Regions from separate parts of the Citrobacter sp. Cm046 genome, predicted to be linked through region 2. Evidence: predicted binding sites of a transcription regulator. Region 2 holds the regulator's gene; each other region holds the start of a gene.
The links. Region 2 encodes CRP, which controls carbon source genes, mostly activating them, when cyclic AMP is high. Its sites were predicted from a motif close to ATGTGANNNNNNTCACAT; they were not measured.

Region 1 (6,052 bases), on a different contig from region 2:
ATGTAAACAGTCACTTACCTGCACCGCTGAACAAAGCGCGCGGTGAGTCGCTGCCGGTTAACGTTAAGGCGGACGGCAATCTGCGCAGTTTTGATCTGACTGGCAACGCCGGAAATAAAAACCACTTTAACAGCCACTGGTTGCTGAACCAGAAATTGACGCTTGACCGTGCCATCTGGACTTCTGAAAGCCGTACCGTGCCTGCGCTGCCTGACCAGCAGGGCGTTGAACTTAACCTTCCGCCAATGGATGGTGCGCAGTGGCTGGCGTTGTTCCAGAAAGGTGCGGCGGATAACGTCGGTACTAACGCGAACTTCCCCCAACGCATCACGGTACGTACGCCATCTTTATCACTGGGAGGCCAGCAGTGGAACAATCTGAGCATTGTGTCTGAACCTGCGCTTAACGGGGCGAACATACAGGCGCAAGGACGTGAGATTAACGCGACGCTGGCCATGCGCAATAACGCGCCGTGGCAGGCGTTTATTAAGTATCTTTACTACAACCCAGGCACTGCAAAGTCGTCACAGAAAACAGCATCCGCCTCGCCGTTTTCTGACATTGGCAGAGTTAGCTTCCGTGGCTGGCCGGATGTTCAGTTGCGCTGCGCAGAGTGTTGGATGTGGGGGCAGAAATACGGGCGTATTGACGCCGATGTGGCGATTAAAGGCGATACGTTGACGTTGAGCAGTGGTTTGTTAGATACAGGTTTTGCCAGACTGACTCTGGACGGTGAATGGGTTAACGTGCCGGGTAAAGAGCGTACGTCGCTGAAGGGAAAACTAAACGGTAATAAAATTGACTCTGCCGCGGGTTTCTTTGGCGTATCGACGCCGATACGAAACTCTTCATTCAACGTTGAGTACGATCTGCACTGGCGCAATCCCCCCTGGGATCCTGATGAAGCCTCGCTTAATGGAATTTTGCGTACCCGTTTGGGTAAAGGCGAGCTTACTGAGTTAAGCACCGGACATGCGGGACAACTGCTGCGCCTGCTGAGCTTTGATGCGTTGCTGCGTAAACTGCGTTTTGATTTTAGCGATACCTTCAGTGAAGGCTTTTATTTTGACTCCATTCGCAGCACGGCATGGATTAAAGATGGCGTAATGCATACCGATGATACGTTGGTGGACGGACTGGAAGCGGATATCGCGATGAAAGGTTCAGTTAACCTTGTGCGGCGTGAGCTGGATATGGAAGCTGTTGTCGCACCGGAAATTTCTGCCACCGTGGGTGTTGCCGCCGCGTTTGCCGTCAACCCGATTGTCGGTGCCGCTGTATTTGCTGCCAGTAAAGTACTGGGACCGTTATGGAGCAAAGTCTCGATTCTGCGCTATCGCATCACCGGTCCGGTTGATAAGCCGCAGATTAACGAAGTCCTGCGCCAGCCGCGAAAAGAAAGAAAGCAATGATTTGACGGGGGCGAGTAATTGCCCCAATCTCAGTAAATAGATCTCCCTACCGCAGCAACTAATGAGTAGCAAAACGATGAGTCTGAACCTGGTAAGTGAACAATTGCTAGCGGCGAATGGCCTGAAACATCAGGATCTGTTTGCCATTCTGGGCCAACTGGCCGAACGCCGTCTTGATTACGGCGATCTCTATTTTCAGTCGAGCTATCACGAATCCTGGGTTTTAGAAGACCGCATCATTAAAGATGGTTCTTACAATATCGACCAGGGCGTTGGTGTGCGCGCCATCAGCGGCGAAAAAACAGGGTTTGCCTATGCAGACCAGATAAGCCTGCTGGCGTTAGAGCAAAGCGCTCATGCTGCCCGTACGATTGTGCGCGACAGCGGCGATGGCAAAGTAAAGACGCTGGGCGCAGTCGAACATCAAGCTCTCTATACCTCGGTTGATCCGTTACAAAGCATGAGCCGTGAAGAGAAGCTGGACATTCTCAGGCGTGTCGATCGTGTTGCACGTGCGGCTGATAAGCGCGTGCAGGAAGTGACTGCAAGTCTGACCGGCGTCTACGAGTTGATCCTGGTGGCTGCGACAGACGGAACGCTGGCGGCGGATGTTCGTCCTCTGGTGCGCTTGTCTGTCAGCGTGCAGGTAGAAGATGACGGCAAACGTGAACGTGGTGCCAGCGGTGGCGGCGGTCGTTTTGGTTATGACTATTTCCTCGCCTCCCTTGATGGCGAAGTCCGGGCCGATGCGTGGGCGAAAGAGGCCGTGCGCATGGCGCTGGTGAATCTCTCTGCGGTAGCCGCTCCGGCAGGAACGCTGCCTGTAGTGCTGGGCGCAGGTTGGCCTGGTGTGCTACTGCACGAAGCGGTCGGTCATGGTCTGGAAGGTGACTTTAACCGCCGAGGTACTTCGGTATTCAGCGGTCATATGGGGGAGCTGGTCGCGTCTGAACTGTGCACAGTCGTTGATGACGGTACGATGGTGGATCGCCGTGGTTCGGTAGCCATTGATGACGAAGGGACTCCGGGCCAGTACAATGTACTGATTGAAAACGGTATTCTGAAAGGTTACATGCAGGACAAACTGAATGCGCGTCTGATGGGTGTGGCGCCGACAGGTAACGGACGTCGTGAATCTTATGCGCACTTGCCAATGCCGCGTATGACCAACACCTATATGCTGCCAGGGAAATCCACGCCGCAGGAAATTATCGAGTCTGTCGAATATGGGATTTATGCACCTAACTTCGGCGGCGGTCAGGTGGATATCACTTCCGGGAAGTTTGTTTTCTCAACCTCTGAAGCGTACCTGATTGAAAACGGTAAAGTCACCAAACCGGTGAAAGGCGCGACGCTTATCGGTTCTGGTATTGAAGCGATGCAGCAGATTTCCATGGTGGGTAACGATCTGAAACTGGATAACGGCGTTGGTGTTTGCGGTAAAGAAGGGCAGAGTCTGCCGGTGGGCGTTGGTCAGCCGACGCTGAAGGTGGATAACCTGACCGTGGGCGGCACTGCTTAAATCTCCGGATTCATACCTGCTGTATGCCCGATAAGCATTGTGCTATCGGGCATTTTGCTGGATGGGGGACATAAATGCTGCTCCGGCTGGACAGTCCTCTATTTTTCTTTGCCCCTGCCATACATCCTCTGAAACAACTGTGCCACATCGACAAAATAATCCGTGAGATAGTTAATCACCACCTGCACCTTGAGTGGTAGCTTGTCTTTTTCGGTATACAGGGCGTAAACCGGACGCGGGTCTGACTGATAACGGGGCAACAGGATCTCCACTTCGCCACGATTGATCTCATTGATCACCCACATCAGCGGGACATAGGCAATTCCCGCGCCTGCGGCCAGCCAGCGCACCAGCGTCATAGGGTCATTGGTTACGAAGCGTCCCTGTGGGATGAGGCGAGTAGAAATCCCCTCCGGGGCAATAAGCTCAAATTCATTATCGGGTCGTACGCTGTATTCCAGCCAGGAATGATTACTGAGGTCGGCGGGTTTTTCCGGGGTACCGAATTGGGCGAGGTAATTTTTCGCGGCACAGACCACCATCGGCATGGTCCCCAGGCGACGCGAAAAAAGACTCGAGTCCTGCAACGCACCCACACGGATAACGACGTCCAGGCCATCGGCGATTAAGTCTGGTGCCGGGATGCCGGTGACCAGATTTACCGTCAGGCCAGGGTACTCTTTCAGCATTTTTGCCGTCAGTCCGGCAAGGACATTTTGTGCCATGGTTGAAGAACAGCCAATTCGCAGGGTACCAATTGGCGTGTTGTTAAAGGCATAAAGCTGCTCGTGAACATCCTGCGCTTCGTGCAGCATTCTGCGGCAGCCCTGATAATAAATCTTACCCGCCTCGGTAAGCCCAATGCTACGTGTGCTGCGGTTTAGCAGCTTAACCTGTAGCTCATCTTCCAGTTTTGATACCGTCTGGCTTATCGATGAAACACTCATTTGAAGCTGTCTCGCGGCGGCGGTGAAGGAGCCTAACTCGACAACTTTGGCAAACACCGACATTCGTTTTAATCGTTCCATTGTTCACTCTGGCTTAAAAGTGATTTAGATCACATAATATAGATAACAGCATAACAGTTACGTTAATATATTATTATTCAAATAACTGCTGTGTCGCTCTCGCCTGGCTAATCCTTGCCCTTCTCTGCGGTGACATACGCTAAAAAAATCAATCATCTGCACTCTCTTAAGCTACCAAGGTCAACATGAGTCTGTTTCCCGTTATCGTGGTGTTTGGTCTTTCCTTCCCACCGATATTTTTCGAATTGCTTTTGTCACTGGCGATTTTCTGGCTGGTGCGCCGGATGCTAGTTCCGACTGGCATCTATGATTTTGTCTGGCATCCGGCTCTGTTTAATACCGCGCTGTATTGCTGTCTTTTCTATTTAATAACGCGCCTGTTCGTTTGAGGTTGAAGTGAAAACACTAACAAGAAAACTCTCCCGCACGGCCATGACTCTCATACTGGTCATTCTGGCCTTTATCGCCATTTTCCGCGCATGGGTCTACTACACCGAATCGCCGTGGACGCGTGATGCACGTTTCAGTGCTGATGTTGTGGCAATTGCACCGGATGTCGCGGGCTTAATCACTGATGTTAACGTTCATGATAACCAACTGGTGAAAAAGGATCAGGTCCTGTTCACTATCGACCAACCGCGCTATAAGAAAGCCCTCGAACAGGCTGAAGCGGATGTCGCCTATTATCAGGTACTGGCACAGGAAAAGCGCCAGGAAGCGGGTCGTCGTAACCGGCTTGGCGTTCAGGCAATGTCTCGTGAAGAGATTGACCAGTCCAATAACGTATTGCAAACCGTATTGCACCAGCTTGCAAAGGCGCAGGCGACACGCGACCTGGCGAAATTGGATCTTGAACGAACGGTCATTCGCGCCCCAGCCGACGGTTGGGTGACTAACCTTAACGTCTATTCTGGCGAGTTTATTACCCGCGGCTCCACGGCGGTAGCGTTGGTAAAACAGCACTCTTTTTATGTGCTGGCTTATATGGAAGAGACCAAGCTGGAAGGTGTTCGTCCGGGGTATCGTGCTGAAATAACACCACTTGGCAGTAATAAGGTATTGAAAGGCACCGTTGATAGCGTAGCGGCTGGTGTAACGAATGCCAGCAGTACGCAGGATGCAAAAGGTATGGCGACCATTGATTCCAATCTTGAATGGGTACGTCTGGCACAGCGTGTGCCGGTGCGTATTCGTCTGGATGAGCAGCAAGGCACCCTGTGGCCGGCCGGTACTACGGCCACCGTCGTCATTACTGGTAAGCAGGATCGCGATGCCAGCCAGGAGTCGTTTTTCCGTAAAATAGCGCATCGCCTGCGCGAGTTTGGTTAATCGTGATGGGTATTTTCTCCATTGCCAATCAGCATATCCGCTTTGCGGTAAAACTGGCATGCGCCATTGTGCTGGCGCTGTTTGTTGGCTTTCACTTTCAACTTGAGACACCGCGCTGGGCGGTGTTGACTGCGGCAATTGTGGCGGCTGGCCCGGCCTTTGCTGCGGGTGGAGAACCCTATTCTGGCGCTATCCGTTATCGCGGTATGCTTCGTATTGTCGGAACATTTATTGGCTGTATTGCCGCACTGATCATTATTATCAGCATGATCCGTGCGCCGCTGCTGATGATCCTGGTGTGCTGCATCTGGGCCGGTTTTTGTACCTGGCTCTCCTCGCTGGTGAAGATCGAGAACTCCTATGCCTGGGGGCTTTCGGGCTACACGGCGCTGATAATCGTCATTACCATTCAGGCGGAACCATTGCTGACGCCGCAATTTGCGCTCGAACGCTGCAGCGAGATCGTGATGGGGATCGTCTGCGCTATTGTAGCCGATCTGCTCTTTTCACCCCGTTCAGTGAAGCAGGAGATCGATGTCGAGCTGGACAGCCTTCTGGTGGCGCAGTATCAACTTATGCAACTGTGCATTAAGCACGGCGACAGTGAAGAAGTGGATAAAGCCTGGGGGGATTTAGTCCGTCGTACTGCGGCGCTGGAAGGTATGCGCAGCAACCTGAACATGGAGTCCTCACGCTGGGTACGCGCCAACCGCAGACTTAAAGCATTGAACACGTTGTCGCTGACGCTCATTACTCAATCC
Region 2 (6,052 bases):
CGAAACGTTGTGGCATACCAGCAACGTTTTCACTAATGAACCTGCTCTGCGCTTAGGCCGAAAAATCATCGACGCGACCTTTGCCGAACGTGTGCTGTTCATGAACTCTGGTACTGAAGCTAACGAAACCGCTTTTAAGCTGGCGCGTCACTATGCCTGTGTACGCCATAGCCCCTTTAAAACCAAAATTATCGCCTTCCATAATGCGTTTCATGGTCGCTCACTGTTTACCGTTTCCGTGGGCGGACAGCCAAAATATTCTGATGGCTTTGGTCCAAAACCGGCGGACATTATTCATGTGCCGTTTAACGATCTGCATGCAGTGAAAGCAGTGATGGACGACCACACCTGTGCGGTGGTGGTTGAGCCAATTCAGGGGGAAGGTGGCGTAACCGCAGCGACACCAGAATTTCTGCAAGGCCTGCGTGAATTGTGCGATCAGCACCAGGCACTGTTGGTATTTGATGAAGTGCAGTGCGGGATGGGGCGTACAGGTGACCTGTTTGCCTATATGCATTTCGGTGTGACGCCGGATATCCTGACCAGCGCCAAAGCCCTCGGCGGCGGATTCCCGGTGAGTGCTATGCTAACGACTCAGGAGATCGCCTCGGCGTTTCATGTGGGATCTCACGGTTCGACCTATGGCGGTAATCCTTTGGCCTGCGCGGTTGCAGGAGCGGCGTTCGATATTATCAATACCCCGGAAGTGCTGGAGGGTATTCAAGCCAAACGTCAGACGTTTGTTCAACATTTACAGAAGATTGATGCGCAGTATGACATTTTTAGCGACATTCGCGGCATGGGCTTGTTGATCGGTGCGGAACTGAAGCCACAGTTCAGAGGCCGGGCACGTGATTTCCTTTACGCTGCAGCGCACGAAGGGGTGATGGTGCTGAATGCTGGCCCGGACGTAATGCGTTTTGCGCCGTCGCTGGTGGTGGATAAAACGGACATTGATGAAGGCATGCAGCGCTTTGCGCAGGCGGTAGCGAAGGTCGTCGCCTGATTACCCGATAGTGCGCTGCTTTCAGGCCTACAGGAAAACAGCGTTAACCCTTCATGTCTCGCAACCGGCGGCTAAGCCAGATGCCATGATGCGGCCTTTGACGCCATGCTACCGACGAAATGGTGTGCATGGTGTTCAGGTGGCCAAGTATACGTTGCAGATGCTGTTCCAGGGTGCTTAACGGGCCTTGGGACAGCATTTCCGAAGACTCGAGAATATTCACATCGCCGGAACTTCCCGGCCCGTCATACTCCAACCGCTGCTGGCAACGCTGGATAGCAATTTCACAGGATTCCAGATACCGCTGTGCTAAATCCGGCGTCAGCATCGTATGTTCCCTTGCCAGAGTGGTCATCGCGTTAATGTGCTCGACAATAAACTGGCTGTGCGTAACCCACAGTTTCATATCTGCCAGATAGTGTGAGTTAAACCCTGGTTCCTGCATCGCCTGGTTCAGTGAGTTAAACAGAGTGTTATGCGCCTGATTAACCCGCATACGCTGATATGCCAGCGGTGTAGCCTGCGGGTCGTTGCTGAGAATCAGGCGAATGGCTTCCTGATCGGATTCTAGCGCATCGTGGGCGTTCTTACGCAGCAGGCCGCTCTGCCATTGCGGCCACAGCCAGAGTGTGCCGCCAAAGGCGATCAAACAGCCCATCACCGTATCGACAAAGCGCGGTACGATAAACTGCTCCCCATTCAGCGTCAGTAGTTGCAGGGTATACACTGCCGTGACAGTAAAACCTACTGTGGCCCAGCCGTAGTTTTTGCGGATAATCAGGTAGCTCACCAAAGTGATAAGCAACATAGCCGCCAGCGTGAAACCCTCGGGGATATGGAAGTGCAATGTGACGCCAGCGATGATAAGCCCAACGAGAGTACCTGCCGAGCGATGCAGAATACGCACCCGGGTTGCGCCGTAGCCATTTTGCGTGACGAACAATATCGTCATCAGGATCCAGTATGGTTTTGGCAAATGTAAGGCGCTACCCATCAGGCTGGCGATACTTAACATGACGCTGATACGCCCCGCATTACGCAGCGCAGGGGATTTAAACGACAAATAGCTTTTCAGAGCAGGGAGCAACGGCAATCGGCGCTGCTTATCAGCCATCAAATCCCGGGCATAAAGCGGGCGCTGGGTACGCAGAACGCGGGCAATGCGGCTAAAGTGCCAGTAGCAGAACTGTCCAACGGGATTATCCGGATGCTGCCTGGCAATTTTTTCCAGGGTGCCAATCTGCTTTTCCATTGAAAATCGCGTAGGCAAGCGGTGATACAAAATGTCATCTGCCAGCACTCGTAGTCGGGCGGCGACAGTTCGCGCATTCCAGCGAATCACCTGCTCTGCATGGCTGCGTTCGACCAGTTTCTGCACCTCTTCCGGTTGATGCAGGCTGACGGAAATATGCTCCTGTAAATCCAGAGCCTCCTGAAAGGCACGCAGCAGGCGTTTGTACTCATTGTTGTGATGCGCCGACAGCATGTGCATCTGCTGATAACACTGGGTAATGAGATCGACTGCTTTCTGCTGGCGTACCAGCAGCGGAGGCAGCGCTTTTTCAGGATCGATGTGCTGGGTCAGCAGACTGTATTTAGCCTCACAGTAATCGGCCAGTTCGCGGTATAGCAGGCTGAGTGATTCACGTAGCGGCTGCTCGCGCCACAGCCAAAACCAGAACCAGTTGAACAGACCGTACCACAATGTACCCAGCGCATAGATTAACAGTGGCTCCCAGACGGGCATGTTCCCGGCAAGGCTAAGCGTGAAAATTGCAGCAATGAGCGAGGCGGGCAACAATCGTGCATGCAGAGGACTTAACTCTGCAGTTACGCCGAGAATAAGCGTCAGGCCGGTGAGGATCAGCGGTAACGGTATGGTCTGCGCCAGCAGTAGTTGCATGATCAAACTGCATCCGGCAAACAGCGACGCACCAATAATTAAGCGTTTAAAAAAGCGTTTATGTGGGGTGTCAAGACCGGCAATGTTGCAGCAGGCTGGGACGAGGGAGAAAAGCAGCCCCAGATGTAGTTGACCGATGATAAGACCGACACCCACAGGTAAACACAGCACCAGCGTCTGTCGTAGTGCGTAGTTGATCTCGGGGTGATAAATCAGTCTTCGCCACATCAGTGTAAACAAAAATGGCGCATTACTGAGTAACGCGCCATTTTGGCGGAATTAACGTGTGCCGTAAACGACGATGGTTTTACCGTGCGCGGAGATCAGGTTTTGATCTTCCAGCATCTTCAGGATGCGACCAACGGTTTCACGGGAGCAACCCACGATCTGGCCAATTTCCTGACGGGTGATTTTGATCTGCATGCCGTCCGGGTGAGTCATCGCATCAGGTTGTTTCGCCAGGTTCAACAGCGTCTGGGCGATACGGCCTGTCACGTCGAGGAAGGCAAGGTTACCCACTTTCTCGGACGTAACTTGCAGACGACGAGCCATCTGGGAAGACAGACGCATCAGAATATCCGGGTTCACCTGGATTAACTGACGGAATTTTTTGTATGAAATTTCAGCGACTTCACATGCGGTTTTAGCTCGTACCCAGGCGCTACGTTCCTGGCCTTCTTCGAACAGGCCCAGTTCGCCAATAAAATCGCCCTGATTCAGATAAGAGAGGATCATTTCCTTCCCTTCTTCATCTTTGATCAGCACTGCCACTGAGCCTTTAACGATGTAATACAACGTTTCCGCTTTTTCACCCTGGTGAATCAGCGTGCTCTTCGATGGGTACTTATGAATATGGCAATGAGACAAGAACCATTCGAGAGTCGGGTCTGTTTGCGGTTTGCCAAGCACCATGCGCGGTTATCCTCTGTTATAAGCTGTCTCCAGAGCCAGAAAACGACGCTGCCTCTGGGGTTGCAAAAATGTGCTTCCCGCTACCTGGGAAGGGGGCTGCTAAAAAGTGCACTGCAGCCTGTAATGTGATGTCCTCTGCATACATGCAGTACGTCATTGTATTACTGTAGCATCCCGACTGTTTTAGCATAGCTTTCGCCGTGTGTCTCCTGGTGTCTCGCTTCAGCATGACGCAGGTCGCCTTCCGTTGCGAGAATTGTTATGTGCGCGTAATCTGTCAGGAAAATTGAAACATTGGAGTTACGAAATATGCAAGCGCGTGTAAAGTGGGTTGAGGGGTTAACCTTCCTTGGTGAGTCCGCCTCTGGCCACCAAATTCTGATGGACGGTAACTCCGGTGATAAAGCGCCGAGCCCGATGGAAATGGTGTTAATGGCTGCGGGTGGTTGCAGCGCAATTGATGTGGTGTCGATCCTGCAAAAGGGTCGCCAGGATGTGACCAACTGTGAAGTGAAACTCACCTCTGAACGTCGTGAAGAAGCACCGCGTCTTTTTACCCATATCAATCTGCATTTCATTGTCACCGGCCATGACCTGAAAGATGCCTCCGTGTCCCGCGCGGTAGATCTTTCGGCTGAGAAATATTGCTCCGTGGCGTTGATGCTGGAAAAAGCGGTGAATATCACCCATTCCTATGAAGTGATTGCTGCTTCGTAATGCACGCCTGATGGCGTCATACTTATCAGGCCTGCATGATGTAAACCCGTAGGCCGGATAAGGCATCAGCCGCCATCCGGCAACACTTCACTCGATCCTCTTTCCTTCCATCAGTCGTTGCACTAACGGCAGCATGATCAATTCCATTGCCAGCCCCATCTTGCCACCCGGTACGACTAACGTATTGATGTGGGAGATGAATGAACCCTGCAGCATCGCCAGCAACCAGGGATAATCGATCCCTTCCAGGTTGCGGAAATGAATCACCACAAAGCTCTCATCCAGTGACGGAATACTCTTGGCCGCAAAGGGATTGGAGGTGTCGACAGTTGGCACACGCTGGAAGTTAATATGCGTGCGGGAAAACTGTGGAGTGATGTAATTGATGTAGTCGTCCATTGAACGCACGACCGAGTCCATCACCGCTTCACGTGAGTGTCCGCGCTCGCTGGTATCACGGGTCAGTTTCTGAATCCATTCCAGGTTGACGATTGGCACAACGCCAACCAGCAGGTCGACATGTCGCGCCACATTTTGTTGCGGAGTAACGACACCGCCGTGCAGTCCTTCGTAGAACAGAACGTCAGTCGGCTCAGGTAGTGGTTGCCAGGGGGTAAACGTACCTGGAACCTGGTTCCACGGAACGGCTTCGTCGTAAGTGTGCAGATATTTACGCGACTGGCCTTTTCCTGCCTGACCATACTCAATGAAGGTTTGTTCTAACAGGCCGAAGTCATTGGCTTCGGGGCCGAAATAGCTGATATGCCGTCCGGCATCGCGCGCTTTGCGGATCGCCATGTCCATTTCCGGGCGGGTATAGCGATGAAAACTGTCACCTTCCACCTCGGCAGCACGCAGATTTAACTGCGCGAAAATTTTACGAAACGCGAGGCTGGTGGTGGTGGTCCCCGCGCCGCTGGATCCTGTTACCGCAATCACCGGATGTTTGGCAGACATAACAACTCCATAAATAGGTTGGTTTTTTTATTATAGTCAGCCGTCGGCAGCGGATTACTCGTGAAGCTGTTTCCTCGGCATAATGTTGACCGTTTCATGCAGTTCGGACCACACCAGCACGGCTTCACCAGATTGTAGTTGGCGTTTGACGTCGGCGACTTTTTGTTCGAGCGAGCGTTCATGTTCACCATAATCGGTGCCTTCACGCAAGACAAAGCTTTCAATCAGGTTGTCCAGTGCTTCCGGGGAGATATCCTGCCACGGGATCATCATGATGACGCCTCCAGGTATGTTGTCAGCCAGTCTGGGATACGGGACTCCAGCCACATCTCAGGATGGCGCAATGTGCCACCAATAAATCCGACGTGTCCGCCGTGTTCGGTTAACTGATATTCCACCTGCGATGGCAGGTTTTCCGGTTTGGGGATCACATGATGATCCATAAAAGGATCGTCTTTGGCATGAATAATCAGCGTCGGTTTGGCGATCTGATTCAATAACGGCATGGCACTACACTGACGATAATAGTCTATAGCATCGGCAAAACCGTGGATTTT
Region 3 (6,052 bases), on a different contig from region 2:
GCTATTTTCCTGGTGGCATTTATTGCTGAACGTCGCGCCAAGCGCGCTTGATAGTGGATGTATTGCATATGAAAACCCTGAAGACCTGGACCGTTAATAAGCAGTCGGCTCATCATCTGGAACTGCTGGTGGATAACCAGCACCACCTGTGCCTGTACGTACTGGAAGACAATCTGTTCCGCGTACTGATTAGACGCAAAGGTGAACTGGCGCTGGACAGAACCTGGAGCATCGCCCCGCAGCAAGATGTCCCCTGGGAGGGGCGTCATCGCGATGATTTAAGCGGTTTTACCTGCCCTGCGTGGACTCTGGAACAACAGGATGAAACGGTGACAATCAGCACTAAACAGCTACGGGTCACTATACATAACCCCCTGTGGCTGGAATGGCACTATCGTAATGACGCCGGAGAATGGCAACCGCTTGCCAGCGATCGCGCAACCAGTGCCTACCTGCTAAATGCGCACGGAGATGGCGTGGCGCACTACCTGAGTCGTCGCAAAGATGAGCGTTTTTATGGCTTAGGTGAAAAAGCAGGTAATTTGCAGCGCAATGGCAAACGCTATGAAATGCGTAATCTTGATGCAATGGGTTATAACGCTGTCAGCACCGACCCGTTGTACAAACATATTCCGTTTACTATTACCCGTCGTGATGATGTGAGCTACGGTCTGTTTTATGACAATCTGAGCAGTTGCTGGCTGGATCTGGGAAATGAAATTGACAACTATCACACCGCGTATCGCCGCTGGCAGGCAGAAGCTGGAGATATTGATTACTACATGTTTACCGGAAAACGCGTCCTGGACGTCACCAAAGCGTTTGTACGTTTGACCGGAAAAACCCTGTTCGGACCTAAGTGGAGCCTGGGGTATAGCGGCTCGACGATGCATTACACTGACGCCCCGGATGCACAGAATCAGCTAATGAACTTCATTCGCCTGTGCGATAAGCATGCAATACCGTGCGATTCATTCCAGCTCTCTTCCGGCTATACCTCGATCAATGGTAAGCGCTACGTCTTCAACTGGAACTACGATAAAGTGCCGCAGCCGAAAGTGATGTCCCGCGCCTTCCATGAAGCTGGACTGAAACTCGCGGCAAACATCAAACCGTGCTTATTGCAAGACCACCCACGCTATAACGAAGTCGCCGAAAAGAGCCTGTTCATTCGTGATTCAGAAACGAATGCGCCGGAACGCTCAAGTTTCTGGGATGACGAAGGGTCTAACCTCGACTTTACCAACCCACAAACCATTCAGTGGTGGCAGGAAGGAGTTACTACCCAACTGCTGGAAATGGGCATCGACTCGACCTGGAACGACAACAACGAGTTTGAAGTCTGGGACGGTGAAGCACGCTGCAACGGCTTTGGTCAGGAGATTGCTATCAAGCACATTCGACCAGTGATGCCACTGCTCATGATGCGTGCCTCGCTGGAAGCACAACAGCGGTTTGCCCCGGAAAAACGTCCCTATCTGATCTCGCGTTCAGGCTGCGCCGGAATGCAACGCTACGTGCAAACCTGGAGCGGCGATAACCGTACCAGTTGGGACACACTGCGCTATAACACGCGGATGGGGCTGGGGATGAGTCTTTCCGGGCTGTATAACGTCGGTCACGACGTTGGCGGTTTTTCAGGCAACAAACCAGATGCCGAACTGTTTGTACGCTGGATACAAAACGGCGTGATGCACCCACGCTTTACCATCCATTCCTGGAATGATGACCATACAGTCAATGAACCCTGGATGTACCCAGGCGTCACCCCGGCCATTCGCAGCGCGATTGAACTACGTTACCGTCTGCTGCCCTACTTTTATACGCTGCTCTGGCAGGCGCATGCCGACGACGAACCAATGCTGCGTCCTACGTTCCTCGACCATGAACACGATGAGCAGACATTCGAAGAGTGCGATGACTTTCTGCTTGGCCGCGATATTTTAGTCGCCAGCGTGGTTGAGGCGGGCCAACGCCAGCGTCGCGTCTGGTTACCGGACAATGAAACCGGCTGGTACGATTTCTACACCCACGAATGGTTCTCCGGCGGTCAGTGGATCACCCGCGATGCCCCGCTGGAAAAACTGCCGCTACTGGTGCGTGCAGGTGCCGGTTTGCCAGTCAGCGAACGTATCAGTCACGTCAGTGTAGAGGAAGACAATAAGCGTGAGCTGAAGTTGTTCCCACTCAAAGGTGTGGGAACGGCAACAGGTCTGCTGTTTGAAGACGATGGTGAAAGCTGGGGCTATCAGAACGGTAATGCCTTGTGGGTTGAATGGGAGATGATATGTGACAGTTCAACCATTAACCTCAAGGTTAAATCCCGTGGCGATTATCGTCCGGCGTGGAAAGCGCTGAAAGTTTCGTTACCGATAGGGGAACAACGCCAACTGTTGGTGAATGGTAAAGACGGGAGTGAGTGGGTGGTGTAATTGAATGCCGGGTGGCAACTTCGCCTTACCCGGCTTACAAGGCAGACTATTGGCCCGGTCAGCGTAGCGCCACCGGGCCACAATGTTTAGCCGTCGATCCCTTTACTACGCAGATAATCTTCGTAGTTACCGGTGAAGTCGATTACGCGTTCCGGCGTAATTTCAATCACGCGAGTTGCCAGCGAACTCACGAACTCGCGGTCGTGAGAAACGAAGATCAGCGTGCCCTGATACATTTCCAGCGCCATGTTCAGCGATTCAATCGATTCCATATCCAGGTGGTTGGTTGGTTCATCCATCACCAGAATATTCGGTTTCTGCATCATCAGCTTACCGAACAGCATGCGCCCTTTTTCACCACCGGACAGCACCTTCGCAGGCTTTTTGATATCGTCCTGGCTGAACAGCAGGCGACCGAGGAAGCTACGTACAACTTGCTCATCGTCCCCTTCCTGTTTCCACTGGCTCATCCACTCGAATACGGTCAGATCGTTTTCAAACTCATATTCGTGATCCTGCGCGTAGTAACCTACTTGCGCGTTTTCAGACCACTTCACCGTACCGTTATCCGGCTGCAGTTCACCCACCAGCGTTTTCAGCATGGTTGATTTACCCACGCCGTTAGCGCCCAGGATGGCAATCTTCTCGCCCACTTCCAGAAGCAGGTTGAAGTTTTTAAACAGTGGGCCTTCATCAAAGCCTTTAGCCAGCGCTTCCACTTCCAGCGCGTTACGGAACAGTTTCTTATCCTGCTCGAAACGGATGAATGGGTTCTGGCGGCTGGAGGCCTTCACTTCATCGAGTTTGATCTTATCAATCTGGCGCGCACGAGAGGTCGCCTGACGAGATTTCGACGCGTTAGCACTGAAGCGGCTGACGAAAGATTGCAGATCGGCAATCTGCGCTTTTTTCTTGGCGTTATCTGCCAACAGACGCTCGCGAGCCTGCGTTGCCGCCGTCATATATTCGTCGTAGTTGCCTGGGTAAACACGCAGCTCGCCGTAGTCCAGATCCGCCATGTGCGTACAGACCATGTTCAGGAAGTGACGGTCGTGCGAAATGATGATCATGGTGCTGTCACGCTCGTTCAGCGTCTGCTCCAGCCAGCGGATGGTATCGATATCCAGGTTGTTCGTTGGTTCGTCGAGCAACAGAATATCCGGGTTAGAGAACAGCGCCTGTGCCAGAAGCACACGCAGTTTCCAGCCAGGAGCGACTTCGCTCATCGGTCCGTAATGTTGTTCTACCGGAATACCCACACCCAGCAGCAATTCGCCCGCACGTGCTTCTGCGGAGTAACCGTCCATCTCGCCGTATTTCACTTCGAGGTCGGCAACTTTATAGCCGTCTTCTTCGCTCATTTCCGGCAGCGCATAGATACGATCGCGTTCCTGCTTCACTTCCCACAGTTCAGCGTGCCCCATAATAACGGTGTCCAGCACAGTGAACTCTTCAAAAGCAAACTGATCCTGACGCAGCTTACCGATGCGTTCGTTCGGATCGAGTGAAACGTTACCCAGCGTCGGCTCAAGATCGCCGCCGAGAATTTTCATAAAAGTGGATTTACCGCTACCGTTCGCGCCAATCAGGCCGTAACGGTTGCCGCCGCCAAATTTGACGGAAATATTTTCAAACAGCGGCTTACTGCCGAACTGCATGGTGACGTTGCTGGAAACTAACACTGGCGTATCCTGAAAGAAATATGTGACAAACCGCTTATTATGCCATAACTCTAAAATAAGATCGCGCCTTCGTGCTGAAGGGATAAAGTGAAAGCAAACGGAAAAAAATGTGATTTAGTACACATCCGAATTCCTTGTTGCTCAGAATGCACATATAATGCGTGCCCAACACTACATAAATCTCAACCCACTAGCCTGCTTGGCTTCAGAATCTCGCAAAAATGAATATGAAATTGACAACGCTTTTCGCGGCGGCGCTCGCGGTAGTTGGTTTTTGTAATACCGCTTCAGCCGTCACGTATCCGCTGCCTACCGATGGTAGTCGCTTGATTGGCCAGAACCAGGTCATCACCATCCCTGAAGGTAATACCCAACCGCTGGAGTATTATGCGGCTGAATACCAGATGGGTCTGTCCAACATGCTGGAAGCAAACCCAGGCGTGGACACCTTCCTGCCGAAAGGCGGTACCGTACTGAACATTCCGCAGCAGTTGATTCTGCCGGATACCGTACATGAAGGTATTGTTATCAACAGCGCTGAAATGCGTCTGTACTACTATCCAAAAGGCACCAATACCGTGATCGTTTTACCAATTGGTATCGGCCAGTTAGGCAAAGACACGCCTATCAACTGGACCACCAAAGTGGAACGTAAGAAAGCGGGTCCAACCTGGACGCCAACGGCGAAAATGCACGCTGAGTACCGCGCTGCGGGTGAACCGCTGCCAGCCGTAGTTCCGGCAGGCCCGGATAACCCGATGGGCTTGTACGCACTGTATATCGGTCGTCTGTACGCTATCCACGGGACCAACGCTAACTTCGGCGTCGGCCTACGCGTCAGCCACGGCTGCGTGCGTCTGCGTAACGAAGACATCAAATTCCTGTTTGAAAATGTTCCGGTCGGCACTCGCGTACAGTTTATCGATGAACCAGTGAAAGCCACCACTGAACCAGATGGTAGCCGTTACATTGAGGTGCATAACCCACTGTCAACCACTGAAGCGCAGTTCGAAGGCGGGGAAATTGTTCCGATTACCCTGAACAAGAGCATTACCAGCATCACCGGTCAGTCTGATGTTGATCAGTCCGTCGTTGAGCAGGCAGTACAAAACCGTTCCGGTATGCCGGTTCGTCTGAACTAAGCAGACCAGAAACGAAAAAGGCGGATGAATCATCCGCCTTTTTTATTGCCTCTTTGCCGCTATCACATCAGCAACAACAATCCATATCCTACCAGCATCGCCCATATCAGCATCGGCACCGAGTACAGATGAAAACGCCACCAGATACGCCGGTCGTTTGCCATCCGTAATGCAATAATATTCGCCAGCGATCCCTGCAACAGGCCAAAACCGCCAATATTAACAGCCCAGGCCAGCAACTGCGTCGGTGGCACATAGTTCAACAGCAAAATCGTACCGGGAACATTACTGATAAACTGTGACAAGCCGATTGCCGTCAACCATAGCCCCGGCGCTGAGAGCGCCCCAATCTGGTTAGCTATCCCTTGCAACAGGGGTAATTGCGTCAGCAAATGTACATCAATGAACATCGCCATAAACACCAGCAATAACGTCCAGTCCACGCTGAGTATCACGCGACGAGCCAGGACCATGAACCCCGCAGCCACAATCGCCAGCCCCCAGAGTTCCTGCTTCAATTCCAGAGCCGTCAAAAAGACGATATAGAACACCAGACAACTCCACACCAGCCGAGGTTGCCAGTCAGGCGCAGATGTACCAGTATGATAATGCAAGGCTTTATGCGGAAAACTGAACCAGCAGAGCACCACCAGCGTCAGCATCATGGCGCCAGCAAGCGGTGCCATTTGCCAGGTAAACGCCGCAAATGAAAGACCAGAGCGTCCCCACATCAGGATGTTCTGCGGATTTCCTATCGGCGTCAGCAACGATCCGGCGTTAACCGCCAGCGCCTCAA
Region 4 (6,052 bases), on a different contig from region 2:
GAATCAGGTTATCGGTGATGAAATTCATCACGGTCAGGTGAGAAAAATTCTCCGGAGAGGAACCGACTGCGGTCCAGAATTCCGGGGTGGCGAAATCGCGTATTACGATACCCATAGGGATCATAAACATGTTTGCGATACTGTGCTCAAAACCGCTGGCAACAAACATTGCGACCGGTAATACCATGATAAACGCTTTGTCCATCAGGCTGCGACCTGAGTAGCTCATCCATACGGCCAGACATACCATCAGGTTAGCCAGAATGCCAAGGCTAACAGCCTCAACAAAAGTATGGTGCACTTTGTGATCGGCTGTTTGTAGAACGTTAAGCCCCCATGCGCCATTGGCGGTCATGTACTCGCCAGAAAGCCACATCAGTAACACGAAGATGAGGGCGCCAATCAGGTTGCCGACATATACGTTAAGCCAGTTCTTTGCCAGTTGGCCCCAGGTAATACGACCACTCGCCTTAGCGACGACAATCAGTACCGTTGAGGTGAAGAGGTCTGCACCGCAGACAACACACAGGATCAACCCCAGGGAAAAGCAGATACCACCCACCAATTTTGCCATACCGAAAGGCATTGTTCCGGTGCCGGTGGTGGCGGTGATATAGAAAACAAAGGCAATTGAAATGAATACACCGGCAGTAATTGCCAGATAGAACGTCTTAAGCGGATGTTTCGTTGCTTTATAGACGCCTGCTTCTTCGGCAACTTTGGCCATTGCAGCAGGTAGAATAAGATCAAAAGGGTTGTCAGCTTTCACACTAACTCTCTCTTTATTAAGTCGGCGACGAGATACTAACAAAGCATTATAGATGAGAATTTGATATAGATCATATCTCGCCTGGCTTATAGGCCCGTAAGACGCATGGTTTTTATGCAATTACGGTGTAACTTTTTGATTATCCAAGTAAAAATAAATTTTAAAAATTATAAAGTGAGTTGAATTTTTTCCTTTTGCCCCCTGTTGAGCAGTTAATTAAAATGGAGTAATTGCAATAAAAGGTAACATTACTAAGTTAATTTTTTTAATATCAACTACTAATATTTAACCTTGCTTTTACATTTATTTTTGATTACGCAAAAATAAAAAAATGGGGCACTAAAAGCGCCCCGTAATATAGCGTAGTCAATTGTTGAAGCCTACTCAGAGTAGGCTGTTTGCCACTATTTTGACCAGTGTGCTGCTTTAGCACGCTGCAATTTTTCGTAGGCTTTCAGCAAAGACTGATGTGCTGGAAACGCTTGCAGATCGTTGTCAACGGGCTGGAGGCCATAGAAAGGCGCTTCTCCGCTCAATGCCGCACTTGCCGCTTCAACGGCATCAGCACCGTACATGCGAACAAAGGCATTCAGATATTGCAGCGGTTGCCGATCTTCTTCTTGCGACAGCAGCAACAGCGTTTGCAGACAACGGTAATAGTTTGCACGTTCGGCGCTAAAGACAGAGGCGTTAAATTCCATCGTCCATTCCGTCCAAATCAATGCCTGCTCCAGGTCGCCACCAGCCAGAGCCAGCATGACTTTTAACTCGCCAATGCGCAGGGTAGACCAACCGTTGTCCGGACCAGTCGCCAGGCCCAGCAGTTCACGCACGCGAGTAAAGTCGTCAAAACCTTCTTCATCCAGTTGTTCGAGCAGATTGAGATAGTCTTCTTTATCCCATTCACTGCCCGGCAGAGAAAGGATTGTCTCACGCAAATGCGCGCCCATACCGTTGTTCGCTAACCACAAATCTTCAGCCGGATAGATGTCAGACATACCGGGAACGATAATGCGGCAAGCGTACACGCCCAGGTGTTCGTAGTCGGCGATATACACTTCTTTATCTTCAGTGTTGAAGATAGCCATCAGGGTGGCGAACTCCTGTTCCGTGGTTCCGGAGAAATTCCAGTCGACGAACGGATAATCAGCATCCTGTTTGAACAGATCCCAGGAGATCAAGCCGCTGGAATCGATGAAATGAGTTTCGAGGTTGGTGTGTTCAGCGACTTCTTCGTCGTCGAAGGTCGGCGGAGTGAACACATCGAGATCTTTCAGACCACGGCCTTGTAACAGTTCGGTGACTGTACGTTCCAGTGCCACGCCAAAATCAGGATGTGCGCCGAATGAAGCAAAGCAGGTGCCATTGGCAGGGTTAAACAAAACCACGCAGATTACTGGGTATTTGCCGCCCAGAGAGCCGTCATACGCGAAAATCGGGAAACCTTCCGCTTCCAGTTTGGCGATGGACTCGACAACCGCCGGATAGCGCGCCAGCACGTCGGCAGGAATTTCCGGCAGGCTGATGCTTTCCGCGATAATACGATTCTTCACATAACGTTCAAAGACCTCAGACAAACCCTGAACGCGCGCTTCATTAGGCGTGTTACCGGCGGACATCCCGTTAGATACGTACAGGTTGCCGATAATGTTCATCGGAATATAGACGGTCTGGTTATCAGACTGGCGGGTAAACGGCAGGCCGCAGACACCGCGTTCTTCATTGCCTGACTGCAGATCGATAAGCATGCTTCCGGTCAGTTCATTTTCTGGATCGTAGAATGCGCGCAGACGCGGATCCAGCAGACCTTCCGGAACGTTGTCGTCTTCGGTCAACGGGAACCATTTTTCGTTCGGATAATGCACGAACGGACTGTTAGCGATGGTTTCACCCAACCAGAAATCAGCAAAGAAGTAGTTAGTGGACAGACGCTCAAAATATTCACCCAGCGCGGAAGCCAGCGCTGCTTTTTTCGTCGCGCCCTTACCGTTGGTGAAGCACAGTGCGCACTCTTTATCGCGGATATGTACAGACCAGACGTTAGGAACGGGGTTTAACCATGAAGCTTCTTCAATATGGAAACCGAGGTCGAGCAATTTTTGCTGGAAGCGGGCGATGGAATCTTCCAGAGCGGCATCTTTGCCGGGGATAAATGTTTGCGTCATGAAAATCACTTTTGTCGTACGGAAAGCGCGCAATGATACGGGTTTTAAATGAATGGCGCTATCGCCGCTACCACTGCGGCGTAAATAAAAGTATTGGCTATGCTTTCACACAGTCCACAACGTTTAGAGCGTAAGAATGAAAGCATTTGATTTGCAGCGTATGGCTCTTGATAAGGTGCCAATGGATTTTCTTGGCGAGGTTGCTCTGCGTAGCCTCTATACCTTTATATTAGTTTTCCTTTTCTTAAAGCTCACAGGACGGCGTGGCGTTCGTCAGATGTCACTTTTTGAAGTGCTGATTATTTTGACGCTGGGTTCAGCTGCGGGTGATGTGGCGTTCTATGACGATGTCCCTATGCTTCCGGTACTGGTGGTTTTTATGACCCTGGCGCTGCTTTATCGTTTAGTGATGTGGTTAATGGCACATAGCGAAAAGCTGGAGGATTTGCTGGAAGGCAAGCCAGTGGTCATCGTTGAGGATGGCGAACTGGCATGGTCAAAGCTTCACAACGCCAATATGACGGAATTCGAATTCTTTATGGAGCTACGTCTCAATGGTGTCGAGCAACTTGGGCAGGTCAGGCTGGCGATTCTTGAAACGAACGGGCAGATTAGCGTCTATTTTTTCGAGGATAAACAGATCAAACCCGGACTAAGCATTCTTCCCAAACACTGCACACAACGATTTAAGGTTGTACCTGAAGCGGGAGACTATGCCTGCGTACGTTGTAGTGAAGTGATCCAAATGAGTGCGGGCGATCATCAATTATGTCCGCGCTGTGCAAATCCAGAATGGTCGAAGGCCAGCCGGGCAAAACGCGTCACCTGACAGCGAAAATCTCGGTTTTTTTCCGTCAATCCGATAGATTCTGTTGTGTGATGCATCGCTCATTTTTACCCTGGTCATTTTTACCCATTGCGGCGCGTGTCACTGAATGATAAAACCGATATCCACAGGAATAACTTATACCCAATGTCTGTCACAGGAATTATCGTAACGACAGGATGTTGATCGGATAACAACACAACGTGGTGAGGGGAAATGGCTCAGGTCTTCAATTTTAGTTCAGGTCCGGCAATGCTACCGGCAGAAGTACTTAAACTGGCTCAACAGGATCTTTGTGACTGGAATGGTCTTGGCACGTCGGTAATGGAAATTAGCCACCGGGGTAAAGAGTTTATTCAGGTCGCAGAGGAAGCCGAGCAGGATTTTCGCGATCTTCTCAGTATCCCCTCCAACTATAAAGTGTTGTTCTGCCATGGTGGTGGTCGTGGGCAGTTTGCCGGTATCCCATTAAATATTCTGGGTAATAAAACTACGGCGGATTACGTTGATGCCGGTTATTGGGCAGCCAGTGCTATTAAAGAAGCGAAAAAGTACTGCACGCCGAATGTTATTGATGCCAAAGTTACCGTTGACGGCCTGCGTGCTGTCAAGCCAATGAGCGAATGGCAGCTTTCTGATAACGCGGCGTACCTGCACTATTGTCCGAATGAAACCATCGATGGCATTGCGATCGATGAAACGCCGAAGTTTGCCAGCAATGTGGTGGTGACGGCGGATCTATCCTCCACCATTCTTTCCGGCCCGCTGGATGTTAGCCGCTATGGCGTTATCTATGCTGGTGCACAGAAGAATATCGGTCCGGCAGGGCTGACGATTGTTATCGTTCGTGAAGATTTACTGGGTAAAGCCCACGTGTCCTGTCCGTCGATCCTTGACTACACCGTACTGAACGACAATGACTCCATGTTCAATACACCACCGACTTTTGCCTGGTATCTTTCTGGTCTGGTCTTTAAATGGCTGAAAGAACAGGGTGGTGTTAATGCTATGGATAAAATTAACCAGCAAAAAGCAGAGCTACTGTATAGCGTGATTGATAACAGTGACTTCTACCGCAATGATGTCGCGAAGTCTAACCGCTCACGCATGAACGTACCGTTCCAGTTAGCTGACAGCTCGCTGGATAAACTCTTCCTGGAAGAGTCGTTCGCAGCGGGTTTGCATGCGCTGAAAGGACATCGGGTTGTCGGCGGTATGCGAGCGTCTATCTACAATGCCATGCCGCTTGAAGGTGTGAAAGCGCTGACCGATTTCATGATCGATTTCGAGCGTCGCCGCGGTTAATTTGTTGTTTCTTTTCATCCCCGCAGCCAGCCTGTGGGGTTTTTATGTCTGTTTTTGAGAGTTAAGTTTCATGGAATCCCTGACGTTACAACCCATTGCGCGGGTGGATGGCACCATCAATCTGCCTGGATCCAAAAGTGTTTCTAACCGCGCTTTGCTGCTGGCTGCATTAGCGAATGGTACTACTGTCCTGACAAACCTGCTGGACAGCGATGATGTTCGCCATATGCTCAATGCTCTGAACGCGTTAGGGATTAGCTATACCCTTTCAGCCGATCGCACTCGCTGTGAAATTACTGGCAATGGTGGCCCATTACATGCCGAAGGCGCTGTCGAACTGTTCCTCGGCAATGCCGGAACCGCGATGCGCCCTTTAGCTGCTGCGCTGTGTCTGGGAAATAATGATATCGTGCTGACGGGTGAACCGCGCATGAAAGAGCGCCCGATTGGTCATCTGGTAGATGCGCTACGCCAGGGTGGAGCAGAGATTGAATACCTTGAGCAGGAAAACTATCCGCCTTTACGTCTGCGCGGTGGTTTTGTTGGCGGGCAGGTAGAGGTTGACGGCAGTGTTTCCAGCCAGTTCCTGACAGCGTTATTGATGACCGCACCGCTGGCACCGCAGGATACGACGATCGCGATTAAAGGCGAACTGGTGTCAAAACCCTACATCGACATCACACTGAATTTGATGAAAACGTTTGGTATTGAAATTGAGAACCAGAATTACCAGCGCTTTGTGGTGCAGGGGGGGCAGCAGTACCAGTCTCCGGGTCATTACCTGGTAGAAGGGGATGCGTCATCAGCCTCTTACTTCCTCGCTGCCGGAGCGATTAAAGGCGGTACAGTAAAAGTCACTGGGATTGGCCGCAATAGTATGCAGGGCGATATTCGTTTCGCTGATGTGCTGGAAAAAATGGGCGCGACTATTACCTGGGGGGACGACTTCATAGCCTGTACGCGCGGCGAATTAAACGCTGTTGATAT

Region 1: a site for CRP is predicted at 3,980-3,997, ahead of aaeR (HTH-type transcriptional activator AaeR). Genes of this name have one in related genera too.
Region 3: a site for CRP is predicted at 4,222-4,239, ahead of ldtB (L,D-transpeptidase). Genes of this name have one in related genera too.
Region 4: a site for CRP is predicted at 3,809-3,826, ahead of serC (3-phosphoserine/phosphohydroxythreonine transaminase). Genes of this name have one in related genera too.

What each region holds. Positions count from the first base shown of each region.
Region 1 is NZ_JAOWGP010000029.1:7,112-13,163, reverse strand. Features, by position in the region: gene yhdP (AsmA2 domain-containing protein YhdP) at 1-1,412, shown strand, start outside; gene tldD (metalloprotease TldD) at 1,489-2,934, shown strand; gene aaeR (HTH-type transcriptional activator AaeR) at 3,033-3,962, opposite strand; gene aaeX (p-hydroxybenzoic acid efflux pump operon protein AaeX) at 4,148-4,351, shown strand; gene aaeA (p-hydroxybenzoic acid efflux pump subunit AaeA) at 4,359-5,291, shown strand; gene aaeB (p-hydroxybenzoic acid efflux pump subunit AaeB) at 5,297-6,052, shown strand, end outside.
Region 2 is NZ_JAOWGP010000026.1:17,280-23,331, reverse strand. Features, by position in the region: gene argD (bifunctional acetylornithine/succinyldiaminopimelate transaminase) at 1-1,006, shown strand, start outside; gene OGX98_RS01010 (YccS/YhfK family putative transporter) at 1,050-3,137, opposite strand; gene crp (cAMP-activated global transcriptional regulator CRP) at 3,189-3,821, opposite strand; gene OGX98_RS01000 (OsmC family protein) at 4,131-4,538, shown strand; gene OGX98_RS00995 (phosphoribulokinase) at 4,626-5,495, opposite strand; gene OGX98_RS00990 (YheU family protein) at 5,550-5,768, opposite strand; partial or broken gene OGX98_RS00985 (hydrolase) at 5,765-6,052, opposite strand, start outside.
Region 3 is NZ_JAOWGP010000034.1:86,314-92,365, reverse strand. Features, by position in the region: gene OGX98_RS05285 (MFS transporter) at 1-51, shown strand, start outside; gene OGX98_RS05280 (glycoside hydrolase family 31 protein) at 69-2,432, shown strand; gene OGX98_RS05275 (ABC-F family ATPase) at 2,519-4,114, opposite strand; gene ldtB (L,D-transpeptidase) at 4,336-5,256, shown strand; gene OGX98_RS05265 (anion transporter) at 5,319-6,052, opposite strand, start outside.
Region 4 is NZ_JAOWGP010000034.1:169,161-175,212, forward strand. Features, by position in the region: gene focA (formate transporter FocA) at 1-769, opposite strand, end outside; gene ycaO (30S ribosomal protein S12 methylthiotransferase accessory factor YcaO) at 1,174-2,934, opposite strand; gene OGX98_RS05640 (DUF421 domain-containing protein) at 3,071-3,763, shown strand; gene serC (3-phosphoserine/phosphohydroxythreonine transaminase) at 3,977-5,065, shown strand; gene aroA (3-phosphoshikimate 1-carboxyvinyltransferase) at 5,136-6,052, shown strand, end outside.